DNA from 3 places in the Massilia aerilata genome. Region 1 is predicted to be linked to each of the others. Evidence: predicted binding sites of a transcription regulator. Region 1 holds the regulator's gene; each other region holds the start of a gene.
The links. Region 1 encodes FNR, which switches genes on or off when oxygen is low (the NO sensors DNR and NnrR bind a similar motif). Its sites were predicted from a motif close to TTGATNNNNATCAA; they were not measured.
Positions count from the first base shown of each region.

Region 2: a site for FNR is predicted at 1,577-1,590, ahead of ACFPO9_RS06910 (universal stress protein). Genes of this name have one in related genera too.
Region 3: a site for FNR is predicted at 1,761-1,774, ahead of ACFPO9_RS20670 (carbohydrate kinase). Genes of this name have one in related genera too.

Region 1 is NZ_JBHSMZ010000006.1:407,018-411,226, forward strand. It holds gene ACFPO9_RS10965 (cytochrome ubiquinol oxidase subunit I) at 1-1,114, opposite strand, end outside; gene fnr (fumarate/nitrate reduction transcriptional regulator Fnr) at 1,313-2,083, shown strand; gene udk (uridine kinase) at 2,084-2,740, opposite strand; gene ACFPO9_RS10980 (hypothetical protein) at 2,918-3,193, shown strand; gene ACFPO9_RS10985 (M1 family aminopeptidase) at 3,392-4,209, opposite strand, start outside.
Region 2 is NZ_JBHSMZ010000004.1:450,474-454,682, reverse strand. It holds gene ACFPO9_RS06920 (chemotaxis protein CheA) at 1-472, opposite strand, end outside; gene ACFPO9_RS06915 (protein phosphatase CheZ) at 472-1,338, opposite strand; gene ACFPO9_RS06910 (universal stress protein) at 1,707-2,171, shown strand; gene ACFPO9_RS06905 (response regulator) at 2,277-2,921, shown strand; gene ACFPO9_RS06900 (Crp/Fnr family transcriptional regulator) at 3,293-4,087, shown strand; gene ACFPO9_RS06895 (glycine zipper 2TM domain-containing protein) at 4,160-4,209, opposite strand, start outside.
Region 3 is NZ_JBHSMZ010000016.1:276,900-281,108, reverse strand. It holds gene ACFPO9_RS20675 (pseudouridine-5'-phosphate glycosidase) at 1-591, opposite strand, end outside; gene ACFPO9_RS20670 (carbohydrate kinase) at 594-1,706, opposite strand; gene xapA (xanthosine phosphorylase) at 2,039-2,875, shown strand; gene ACFPO9_RS20660 (phosphopentomutase) at 3,027-4,209, shown strand, end outside.

The DNA.
Region 1 (4,209 bases):
CCAGCAGGCCCGCCGGCCCCATCCACATCGCCATCTTCAGGAAGCCGCGGCTGTCGTACAGCCGCTTTTTAAGCCGCAGCCACAGGCTCCAGGCGCCCAGCGCGATCATCAGCAGGCCCAGGCCGACCATCGCGCGGAAGCTCCAGAAGATAATCAGGGCGTTGGGCCGCTCGTCCTTCGGGAATGCCTTGAGGCCCCTGATCTGGCCGCCCCAGGTGTGCGTGAGTATCCAGCTGCCGACGCGCGGGATGCCGAGTGCGAATTTCGTTTCCTCGTCCTTCATGGAAGGGATGCCGAACAGCAGCAGCGGCAAGGGCTTGTCGCCTTCGTTTTCCCAATGCCCCTCGAGCGCCGCGATCTTGGCCGGCTGGTGCTGCAAGGTGTTCAGGCCATGCATGTCCCCGACCACGGCCTGGATGGGCGCGACGATCAGCACCATCCACATCGCCATCGACAGCATGGTGCGCACCGCTTCGTTGCCGCGGCCTTTCAGGAGATGCCAGGCGGCGGAGGCGCCCACGAACAAGGCCGTCGACAGGAAGGCGGCAATCGACATGTGCACCAGCCGGTAGGGAAAGGACGGGTTGAAAATGATTTTGAGCCAGTCGACCGGCACCATGCGTCCATCGACGATGGCATAGCCCTGCGGCGTCTGCATCCAGCTGTTCGAGCCGAGGATCCAGGTGGCGGAGATCAGGGTGCCGAGCGCGACCATGCAAGTGGCGAGGAAGTGCAGCCCGGGCCCGACCTTGGTCCAGCCGAACAGCATCACGCCCAGGAAGCCGGCTTCCAGGAAGAAGGCGGTCAGCACCTCGTAGGCCAGCAGCGGCCCGGTGATGGCGCCGGCGTATTCGGAAAAAAAACTCCAGTTGGTGCCGAACTGGTAAGCCATCACGATGCCGGAGACCACGCCCATGCCGAAAGTCACGGCGAAAATCCGCAACCAGAACTGGTACAGGTCGACGAAGACCTGGCGCCTGGTCTTCAGCCAGCACAGCTCCAGCACGGCCAGGTAACTGGCCAGGCCGATGGTGATCGCTGGAAACAGGATGTGGAACGACATCGTGAACGCGAACTGAAGGCGCGCCAGGTCCAATGCCGCCAAGCCGAACATGTGAGCTCCCCTTATTGTTGTGTACAGAATCTAGCACGCGCCGGGGTGCGCACGATTGCCAGGGTGGCAAGGCAGGCCTGCGGTCAAAATGCGACGTCATGTGAACAGGCGTTCAACTGTTCCGGCGGGAAGATGCACAGTCCTCGAACAGCGACCGTATAATCACGGATATTGACCCCCAACCGTCTCCACCGACCGATGATCCAGGCCATCAGCTTACCGACCGACGACAAACTGCTGAACGTGCAAACCCTGAAGGCCAGTTGCGCGGCCTGCAGCATGCACCAGCTCTGCCTGCCGATGGGCCTCGCGGATGCGGACATCGACCGTCTCGACAAGATCATCGGCCGCCGCCGGCGCGTGGCGCGCGACGAGCCCCTGTACCGCAAGGGCGATCCCTTCCGCAACCTGTACGCGGTGCGTTTCGGGCATTTCAAGACTTACCAGGTGAACGCCGCCGGCGAAACCCAGATCACCGGCTTCCAGATGGCCGGCGAACTGCTGGGCATGGACGCGATCAGCAGCGAATGCCACCACTGCGATGCGGTGGCGCTGGAGGACAGCGAAGTCTGCGAGATCCCCTTCGGCAACCTGGAAGAGCTGTTCGGCCAGGTGCCGACCCTGCTGCGCCACTTCCACCGCATGATGAGCAACGAGATCACGCGCGAGCAGAACGCCATGCTACTGCTCGGCAATATGCGGGCGGAACAGCGTTTTGCCGTCTTCCTGGTCAACAAGTCGGCCCGCTACGCGGCGCGCGGCTATTCGCCGACCCAGTTCGCCCTGCGCATGTCGCGCGAAGACATCGGCAACTACCTGGGCCTGACGATCGAGAGCATCAGCCGCCTGCTGTCGCGTTTCAAGAAGATGGGCCTGCTGACGATCGACAAGCGCGAGGTCACCCTGCTCGATCCGGCCCGCCTGAAGGCGCTGGCGGCCGGCACCGAGCAATGCAGCCCGATGGCCTGATCAGGGCTGTTCGAGTTTTCCGCGCTTTAACTCATCGATGACGCTCGCGACCTTGGTCGTGATGACGTCGACCGCCGGGCCGTTCGCGCCGTGCGGCAGGATGACGTCGGCGTGGCGCTTGGTCGGTTCGATGAACTGCTTGTGCATCGGGCGCACCGTTTCCAGGTACTGGTTGACGATGCTCTCGGTCGTGCGGCCGCGCTCGGCAATATCCCGCTGCATGCGGCGGATGAAGCGCACGTCCGGCGCCGTGTCGACGAAGATCTTCAGCGACATCATCTTGCGCAGGTCCGCGTCGTAGAGGGCGAACAGGCCTTCGATCACGATCACCGGGGCCGGCTTGACCGGTATGGTCTTGCTGGAGCGGTTGTCGATCGTGAAATCGTATTCCGGCATCTGGATCGTTTCGCCATTGCGCAGGGCGCGCACGTGCTGCACCATCAGCGGCCAGTCGAAGGCGTCCGGGTGGTCGTAATTCTGCCGGCGGCGGACTTCAGGGGTGAGTTCGGACTGGTCGTTGTAATAGTCGTCCTGCATGACGACCGACACCATCTCGGCGCCGAAGGAAGACAGCACCTGCTGCGTCACCGTGGACTTGCCGCTGCCGCTGCCGCCGGCCACGCCGATGACGAAGGGTTGGAAGGAATTCTGGTTCATCCCCGAATGATACCGGAGCGGGGCGCGAACTGACAGAGGCAGTCATTTGTTCATAAACTTTAAGCATGCACACTGGACAGGCCGTGCGGCATGTCCTACAAAGACGGCCGAAGCCCTCCTATGGTCGGCGCTGGCCCGCCTATCCATGATGGTCTTCCCTACTATTAGGAGATGATCATGAAAACAGTGCAAGGCCTCTTCATCGGCAGCATGATCGCCCTGTCCCTGGGGGCATGCAGCGCGACACGCACGAGCGGCAGCGACATGGACGCCAGTTCCGCAACGGGTTCGACCTCCAGCGGTTCCACAACCAGCGGCACAATGGAAGGCAACACGATGGGCACCACCGGCAGCCCGGGCACGGTGGGCGCGTCCGGCCAGGGCGCGGGGGCCACGTCGACGACCCCGCCGACGACGCCGCCCACGGACCCGCAGCCGACCGATCGGCGTTGAGTTTCTTCGCAATGCGAATGCCGGGCCGGACTGGTACCAGTCGTATCCCTGGATCCGGCAGCCTACCCGCCTGGCCGCCATCCGCCAGGCGGCGGTTCGAGCATCGACTTGATGAAGCCGAGGGCGTAAAGTCGCGGCGCCTCCCCTTCCGTGTGCCGGGCCGGTACGGGCCGGAGCGCCGGAGCGGCGCTCCAGCGATCAGTCGACGCTGACCTCCTTGCGATTATCGCGCGACACCCGGTCGATCATCTTGTTGTAAGGGTCGACGCCGACCTCGAAAGGCCGCGCCTTGACGGTCACGGTCAGCACCGGATTCGCGCCGCTCAGCACCCGCTTCTCCAGCAGCAGCACCTTCTCGTCCGCCTCCTTGGCCCCCCTGGCGCGCGCGAACACGCCGATCTCCACCGGCTCGTCGTAGGCGCGCGCCGTCTCCTTGCCCTTGCCGTCGGCCTCCATCTTCGCCAGGTGCAGCTTCATCGTCACGTCCCACTGGCCGTCAGGGCGCTTCTTGGCAGTGGCTTCCGTCACGCGGTTATCGTAGAAAACGATCTTCTCGAACAGGTCGGTGATCAGCGCCTGCTTGTCGGCCGGCGCTTCCTGGCGAATATAGGCGACCAGCTCGGCGGAGGTCGTGAACGGCGACTCCTGGTAGCCCTTGTCGACCAGGAAGCGCTTCAATGCGCGGTTCAGCGCTTCCTCGCCGATCTCGTCGCGCAGGCGGTAGAAGACGAGGCTGCCCTTGCGGTAGTGGATGTACTGCTGGTTTTCCACCCGCACCAGCGGCAGCTCCTCGATCGCTTCGCCGCCGCGCGAGCTGAGGTAGCGATCCAGTTCGTAGCGCAGGAAGCGGCGCATCTGGTGGCGGCCGTATTCCTTCTCCATCACCATCAGCGCGGAATACTGCGACAGCGATTCGATCAGCATGCTCGAGCCCTGCACGTTGGCGGCGGTCACCTGGTGGCCCCACCACTGGTGCGCCATTTCGTGGGCCGTCACGTAGAAGACGTAGTCGATGT
Region 2 (4,209 bases), on a different contig from region 1:
CGGCCGGCGCAGCCACCGGGGCCGGCGCGGCAGCCGCCTTTGCGGGAGCCGGAGCGGCCGCTGGTGCGGCAGCAGCCTTGGGCGCATCCTTGCCGTCGATCGCATCCTTCAGCATGCGCTCGAGGTCGGCCGGCATCGGCGCCAGCTGTTCCGGCGCGGTGCCGTTGTTCAGGTCGTTGAGCTGGTCGGCGACGAAGCCGGAAGCCACCAGCGAAGCCTCGATCGCCGATGGCGTGACCGGGGCCGCGCCGGTGCGCAGCGCGTCGAACAGGTTTTCCGTCAGGTGGCAGGCGGTCACCAGCGCGGGCAGTCCCATGAAGCCCGCGCCACCCTTGATGGTGTGGAACGAGCGGAACACCGCGTTCAGCGTTTCCTTGTTATCCGGATCGCGTTCGAGGCGGAGCAGATGCTCCTCGACGTTGGTCGCCAGATCCAACGCCTCGATGACGAAATCCTTGAGCATTTCATCCATTAGAATCCCAGATCGGCAAGAAGGTCATCGACGCTATCCTGGTCCAGCGCCGCGGTCGGCACCGAGGGGCCCTGCATCAGCTCGGCCGGCTTTTCCTGTTCCTGCACGGCCTGTTTCTGCGCCAGCTTTTCCTTGACCTCGGCCGGGGCGCTGTCGCGCAGCAGCTGGGCCAGTTCGTTCTCGACGGTCTGGGTGATCTTGACGACTTTCTTGATCAGCTGGCCGGTGATGTCCTGGAAGTCCTGCGCCATCATGATTTCGAGCAGGCGCGCCTTCTCGGCTTCGGTCGCTTCCGACACGGCCTGGGCGAAGCTGCGCGAATCGCCGGCCAGCGCCTTGAACTGATCGAGCGACAGCTTGCCGGCGAACAGGTCGGCCCAGCGGCCCTCCATGTCCTTGGCCTGCTTCGACAGCTTGTCCTGGGCCGGCATGCCGTCGTCCAGGGTGTTCAGGACCTTGTTGGCGGCCTGCTCGGTCAGGGTGGCGACGTATTCCAGGCGGTCCTGGGCGTCCACGATCTGCGACGAAGCTTCGGTGAGCGCCTTGTCGTAGCCGAGTTCGCGCAGCGAGTCGTGCATGATGCGCACGATGCTGCCCAGGCGGGCGTACATCACCTGGCCATCCGGATCTTCGGTGGCTTCGGCGGCAGCGGCCGGCGCCGGTGCAGGCGCGGCCGCAGCCGGTGCGGCGGCGGGCGCGGCGCTCGATGCTACCTGGTCGAACAGGGCTTCGAGGTCGTCCGTGTCGCTACCAGCGCCGCCGGCGGCGGGTTCGGGCGCCGGAGCCGGAGCCGGGGCCGGCGCGCTGGCTCGCTGCGCTGCCACTTCCTCGAATAATGCGTCGAAATCGTCAGCGGCGTCGGTCATAGTCCCTGCTTCTCCATAATGTGTAAGTGTCGCGATGATCTGTACTGTGCGGTGCTTGCTTCCGTCAATACGTTGACGGTAAGGGTATTGCAGGGAGTGTAGCAGCGTGGTTGCCGTAGGTAAATCTCGGAAAAGACACCGTTGCGCATTGGCGCAATAAACTTAGTCAATCGACCATCATTTCCAACTGTTTCTGAATATTTTCACAAAGCAAGTGTTGTATTTTTTTATCGCGAGCTTTATGCCAGTCAATGTTTCCGAGCCAGAAAGCAAACACATCACTGAGCAAGATCAAGCATTTACCATCGGCCAAGGGTGATCAGGAGGACTACAATAAGCAGGCAACGTGACCTGAGGGAGGGCTCACCATGTACCAGAAAATTCTGATCACCACCGACGGTTCCGCGGTGTCCCAGCACACCGCCTGCGCCGGCGTCCAGTTCGCGCAACAGATGGGGGCCGAAGTGCTCGCGCTGTTCGTCGCGCCCGACTACCAGTATCCCGTGTACGTCGAAATCATCCCGCCTTCCTACCCCAGCGAGGAGGAATACATGGGGCAGATGCGGCGCATGGGCGAGGAGTACATGGGGAAGATCATGCGCTCGGCGGACCAGGCCGGACTGAAGCACTCCTGCATGACGGCGTTTTCGGATTCGGCGGCGCTCAAGATCGTCGACGTGGCTGAACAACAACACTGCGACCTCATCTTCATGGGCTCGCACGGCCGCAGCGGATGGGGCCAGTTGCTGCTCGGTAGCGTCACGAACAAGGTGTTGTCGCAGACCAGCAAGCCGGTCCTGGTGCACCGCCTGATCCGCGAACCCGGCGCCTGAACCATCCATGCAGGCTATAGGGTCATTCCAAAAATAATACAATTTCTGTTCTGGCAATGTGCTAGCGTGTAATTTATGCTGCACATTGCACCCTGGGGAACTTCTATGATTCGCATAGTCATCGCTGACGACCACACCATCATGCGCGAAGGCCTCAAGCGCATCCTCGACGGCGCCCTCGACATCGAGATTGTCGGCGAAGCCATCAACGGTTTCGAAGTGCTGTCGCTGGTGCGCCAGGGCGGTTTCGACCTGCTGCTGCTGGACTTGTCGATGCCCGGCCGCAGCGGCGTCGACCTGATCCGCCAGGTGCGCAGCGAAGCGCCCAAGCTGGCCATCCTGATCCTCACCATGCACGAGGAAGAACAGTACGCGGTGCGCGCGATCCGCGCCGGCGCCCAGGGCTACCTGACCAAGGAGAGCGCCGGCACCCAGCTGGTCGGGGCGATCCGCAAGGTGGCCTCGGGCCGTCCTTATATCAGTACCGAAGTGGCCGAGCAGCTGGCGCTGAACATCATGGCGCCGAACGAGCAGCTGCTGCACAAGCAGCTCTCGGACCGCGAGTTCGAAGTCTTCTCTCTATTAGTAGGCGGCAAGTCGATCACCGAGATCGCCAACAACCTGCATCTTTCGGTGAAGACAGTGAGCACTCACAAGACGCGCATCATGCAGAAGATGGGCATGACCTCGCTGTCGGAAATGGTGCAATACGCCGTGGCGCACCGCCTGCTGGCGCCGATGAAAGCCTGAGCACCGCCTAATCTGTCTTAGACACCTTGGTCTGACTGTGGTTTCCACGCCCTGCGTGTGGTGCCCGGGAGACGGCCTCCTCACCGCAGCTATCCTACACGGGTATGCCCTTCTCTCCCTCGGAAGCGGCAGCAGTCAGTAAGAATATTCCTACATTCTGACTCCCCTTCCTACCTACACATTCAGCCGTTGCTGATATGAATGCCGAACTCGTGTTGGCATACTGACTTCAGCGTTTCGACTTGCTTGCGGTCCATTCTCCGCATTGAGCCGCCAGAAATTTCATGTTCCTAAACCTGGAGATGAGTATGCAGTCCCAGCCAATGTCAGAACAGCGTAACGCCTCCCCTTCGACTCTGCACTCGTCCCAGATGGAGGCCGGGCGCCAGCGCCAGGGTCGCCTGTGGTCCAACCTGAAAGAGGTCTGCGACCTGCTCCATATCCCGGCCGCCGTCTCGATGAATACCGAGGAACTCCTGTTCCAGCACGTGCAGTTCAAGACGGGCCAGCGCGTGCACACGATCGGCCAGGCCTTCGACACCCTGTACATCGTCAATTCCGGCTTCCTGAAAACGGTGCTGATCGACGAATTCGGCAACGAACAGGTGCTGAGCTTCCCGATGAAGGGGGACATGCTCGGCGTCGACGGCATCCACACCCGCCACTACGCCTCGGAAGCCGTCGCCCTGTCCGACTGCGACCTGATCCTCGTACCATTCAAGAAGCTCACTGCCCTGGGGAGGGTGCATGCCGAGCTGGAGAACCTGATGTACGGGGTGATGAGCCGCGAACTGGTGCGCGAACAGGCCATGATCGGCATGCTCGGCGCCCTGTCTGCGGAAGCGCGCGTGGCCCGTTTCCTGATTTCGCTGGCGGATCGCTTCGCCGCGATGGGCTACTCGAGCAAGCTGTTCAACCTGCGCATGACGCGCCACGAGATCGGCAGCTACCTCGGTCTGACCCTGGAAACCGTCAGCCGCACGCTGTCGGCCTTCAACGAGATCGGCCTGATCACCGTCGACCAGCGCACCATCGGCATCAAGGATCCGGAAGCCCTCAAGACCCTGCGCCGCCTGCCGCCCTCGCGTTCGCGCGCCAAGCAGAACGCCAAGCACAAGGCCGATGCCGAATCCTCGGGTGACGGCGCGGTGCTGGCAGCGGTCTGAGCGCCCATGAAGCGGATGTAAAAAAGCCGGCCCCTTGCGGAGCCGGCTTTGTCGTTTCTGGCTCGGAATCGGTCAGTCCCGGGTCAGAACGCCATCGGCGACCTTGACCTGCTCGCCTACGC
Region 3 (4,209 bases), on a different contig from region 1:
CTTGAAGCCGCTGTCGCGCGTGAAGAAGGCGGGGAAGGCGGCTTGCCCGACGCTCACCACCGGCACGCCGTGGGTCTCGAGGTATTCGAGGGTCAGGCCGATGTCGAGGATGGACTTCACGCCCGCGCAGACGACGGCGACGCCGGTGTGCGCCAGTTCCTGCAGGTCGGCCGAGATGTCGAAGCTGGTCTCGGCGCCGCGGTGCACGCCGCCGATGCCGCCGGTGACGAAGACTTCGATGCCGGCCAGCTTCGCGCAGATCATGGTGGCGGCGACGGTGGTGGCGCCGAGCTTCTTTTGCGACAGCACGTAGGCCAGGTCGCGGCGGCTGACCTTGATCGCATCCTTGGCCTGGCCCAGCAGCTCGAGCTGCTCGTCGGCCAGGCCGATGCAGATGCGGCCGTCGATGATGGCGATGGTGGCGGGGACGGCGCCGGCGTCGCGGATCACCTGCTCGACTTCGCGCGCGGTCTGCACGTTCTGCGGGTAGGGCATGCCGTGCGAGATGATGGTCGATTCGAGGGCGACGACCGGCTTGCCGGCGGCGCGGGCGGCTTGTACTTCAGGGGAAAACTGGAGGAAGGCGTGCATGTTCAATCCTGGTGGTTCGTGTTCATGAGAGTGTCGGGTCCGAGCCGCGGGTGCACCGTCTCGGCCACGCCGAGGGTGAGCGCGGACAGCTTCAGGCCGCGGCGGCAGGCCAGTTCGAGGTCGTCGCCATCGTGGATCAGCGACCAGCAGACGGCGGCCGCGAAGGCGTCGCCGGCGCCGGTGACGTCGACCACCTCGGCGCCGTGCGCATACAAACGCACAATTTGATCTTCACCCGCGCCGCCGCGCGTGTACATCACGCCCTCGGCGCCGCGCGTGACGATCAGGTCGCGCGCGCCCTGGGCCCGCACTTCGGCCACCGCGGCGTCGAAATCCGTTTCGCCGGCCAGTTCGCGCCCGACCCGCGCCGCGAGCTCGCCGCGGTTCAGGATCAGCAGGCGCACGCCCGATAAATTTCTTGGCAGGCGCGCCATCTTCGGCTCCGACACCGCCACCAGCACCAGCGGCACTTCCGCGCGGCGGGCCTGGCCGATGACGGCGTCCACGCTGTCCAGCGGCAGGTTCAGGTCGGCCACCACCAGCGCGCTGGTCGCGATCCGGGTCTGGCAGGATTCGACGAAGGCCGGGTCGAGGCGCTCGTACAAGGCCATGTCGGCCAGCGCCACCACCATTTCGCCATCCTGGTCCAGCACCGCCGTGTAGGTGCCGCTGGCCGCGCCCTCGATCTGCAGGGTGCCGCCGGTATCGATGCCGAGGGCCTGCGCATGCGCGAGCAGGGCGGCGCCCGAGCTGTCCTTGCCGGTCGCCGTCAATAACGCAACCGGCATGCCGAGGCGCGCGAGGTTCTCGGCGATGTTGCGGGCGACGCCGCCGAAGGATTCGCTCTGGCTGGCGGGATTGGAGGTGTGCAGGGCGATGCCGGCCAGCGAACGCAGCTTGCGATCCAGGTTGGCCGCGCCGATGCAGGTGACCGGGCGGCGGTCCGGCAGCACGTAGGCACGCCCGAGCAGCTTGCGCTCGCGGATCAGGCCGGCGATATGGCCGGCGACGGCCGAGCGCGACAGGCCCAGGCTATCGGCCAGCTCCTGCTGCGAAATGAAGGGATTCGCGCGGATCAGTTCGAACAGCTGTTGTTTTTTTGAGTGCTCGGTCACGGTAATGGGCCTTAAAACGGATGCAAACAATTGTTTTCGATTTTAAACAATTGTTTGTCGAGCGTCAATGGGCAATGCTTCTGTCGCTATTTGCGCCGGGCAATACCATGTATGCGCAAGTCGATATGTAGGATAGCTTATTTATACCTTGTTCATATAAATCGAGCAGAAATTTGGTATTTGCCATACCAATCCACGATAATGCATAGTTCGATTTATTTGGTGCACCGGGCTCCCGCTTTAAGTGCAACACCTGCAGTAAAAAGCCTCCCCGGCTCACCAGCAACCGTATTCCATAAGCCCAATCCAGCGACATCACAAGGAAGCCATCCATGCTCAGCAACACCCCATTCGAAGCCGCCGACGTCATCCGCGCCCGCAAGCCCGGATTCACGCCGCGCGTGGCGCTCATCCTCGGCTCCGGTCTCGGCGTGCTGGCCGAGCAGATGACGGATGCCGTCGCGATCAGCTACGCCGACCTGCCTGGCTTCCCGATCAGCACCGTGCACGGCCATGCCGGCGAACTGGTGCTGGGCACCCTGGCCGGCGTGCCGGTCGCCTGCATGAAGGGCCGCGGCCACTTCTACGAAGGCTATGGCGCCAGCGTGATGACGTCCGCTGTCCGTACCCTGAAGCTGATCGGCTGCGAACTGCTGTTCGTGACCAACGCGGCAGGTTCGCTGCGTCCTGAAGTCGATGCCGGCAGCATCGTGGTGCTGGCCGACCACATCAACCTGCTGCCGGGCAGCCCGATGGCCGGCCCGAACGACGACCGCTTCGGCCCGCGCTTCTTCAGCATGGCCAATGCCTATGATGCCGGGACCCGCGACATGGTGAAGGCCGTGGCGGCGGAGAAGGGCATCACCCTGCATGAAGGCGTCTACCTGTCGACCCCGGGCCCGCACTTCGAGACGGCCGCCGAGATCCGCGCCTTCCGCACCATGGGCGCCGACGTGGTCGGCATGTCGGTGGTCCCGGAAGTCATCGCCGCCCGCCACTGCGGCTTGAAAGTCGCCGGCGTCTCGGCCATCACCAACCTGGCCGAAGGCCTGACGCCGTTCCCGCTGTCGCACGAGCAGACCCTGAAGTATGCTGCCGTTGCGGCCAAGGACCTGGTGGCCTTGATGCATGCTTTCATCGAACGCCTGGGCGCAACCGCTAACGCTTGATACGTCATCCCCGCGACCGCACGTCGTTCCCGCGAAGGCGGGAACCCAAGTTTGCAAGAGCAGTCGAAATGCAAACAAAACTTGGGTCCCCGCCTTCGCGGGGACGACGAGGTGGGGAGGCGGGAACGACGGTTTTGGAGATAACTAATATATGTCACGCGCATTCATCCTCCTGCTTGACTCCTTCGGCCTCGGCGCGCTGCCCGACGCCGACAAGTACGGCGATACCGGCGCCAATACCCTCGGCCACATCGCCGAATGGGCGGCAAAGGAAGGCAAGCCGATGTCGCTGCCGGCCCTGGAAGCCATCGGCCTCGGCGCCGCCGCCCATAAAGCCAGCGGCGCATGGCCGGCCGGTTTCGACAAACGCGAAGGTTTTACCGGCGCCTGGGGCGTCGCCCGCGAGCAGTCGACCGGCAAGGACACGCAGAGCGGCCACTGGGAAATCGCCGGCGTGCCGGTGCTGTTCGACTGGGGCTACTTCCCGAAAACCGTGCCGAGCTTCCCGAAAGAGCTGACCGACAAGCTGCAAGAGCTGACCGGCGTCCCGGGTTGGCTGGGCAACTGCCACGCTTCCGGCACCACCATCATCGACCAGCTGGGCGACGAGCATGTCGCGACCGGCAAGCCGATCCTGTACACCTCGGCCGACTCGGTGCTGCAGATCGCCGCGCATGAAGAATCCTTCGGCCTCGAGCGCCTGTACGAAGTCTGCGAAGCCGCGTATGAGCTGGTCAAGCCCTACAACATCGGCCGCGTGATCGCGCGTCCCTTCGTCGGCAGCAAGGGCAGCTACAAGCGCACCAGCAACCGTCACGACTACGCCGTGCCGCCGGTCGCGCCGACCCTGCTGGACCACGTCAAGGATGCCGGCGGCGAAGTCATCGCCCTCGGCAAGATCAGCGACATCTTCGCCGGCCAGGGCGTCACGCAACTGATCAAGGGCGCCGACAACATGGCCCTGTTCGACCGCCTGCTGGAAGTGGCCGATACCGCTACCGATAAATCGCTGACCTTCGTGAACTTCGTCGACTTCGACATGCACTTCGGCCACCGCCGCGACGTGTCCGGCTATGCGAACGCGCTGCACGAACTGGACGCGCGCCTGCCGGAATTCACGGCCAGGCTTCAGCCCGGCGACCTGGTCGTGATCACCGCCGACCACGGCTGCGACCCGACCTGGCCCGGCTCGGACCACACCCGCGAACACATCCCGATGCTGTTCTTCGGCCCGGCCGCGCCCGCACAGGAACTGCCTGTGGCCGACACCTTCTCCGATATCGGCGCAACGCTCGCCAAACACCTCGGCGTCAAACCTCTTTCGAACGGAACTG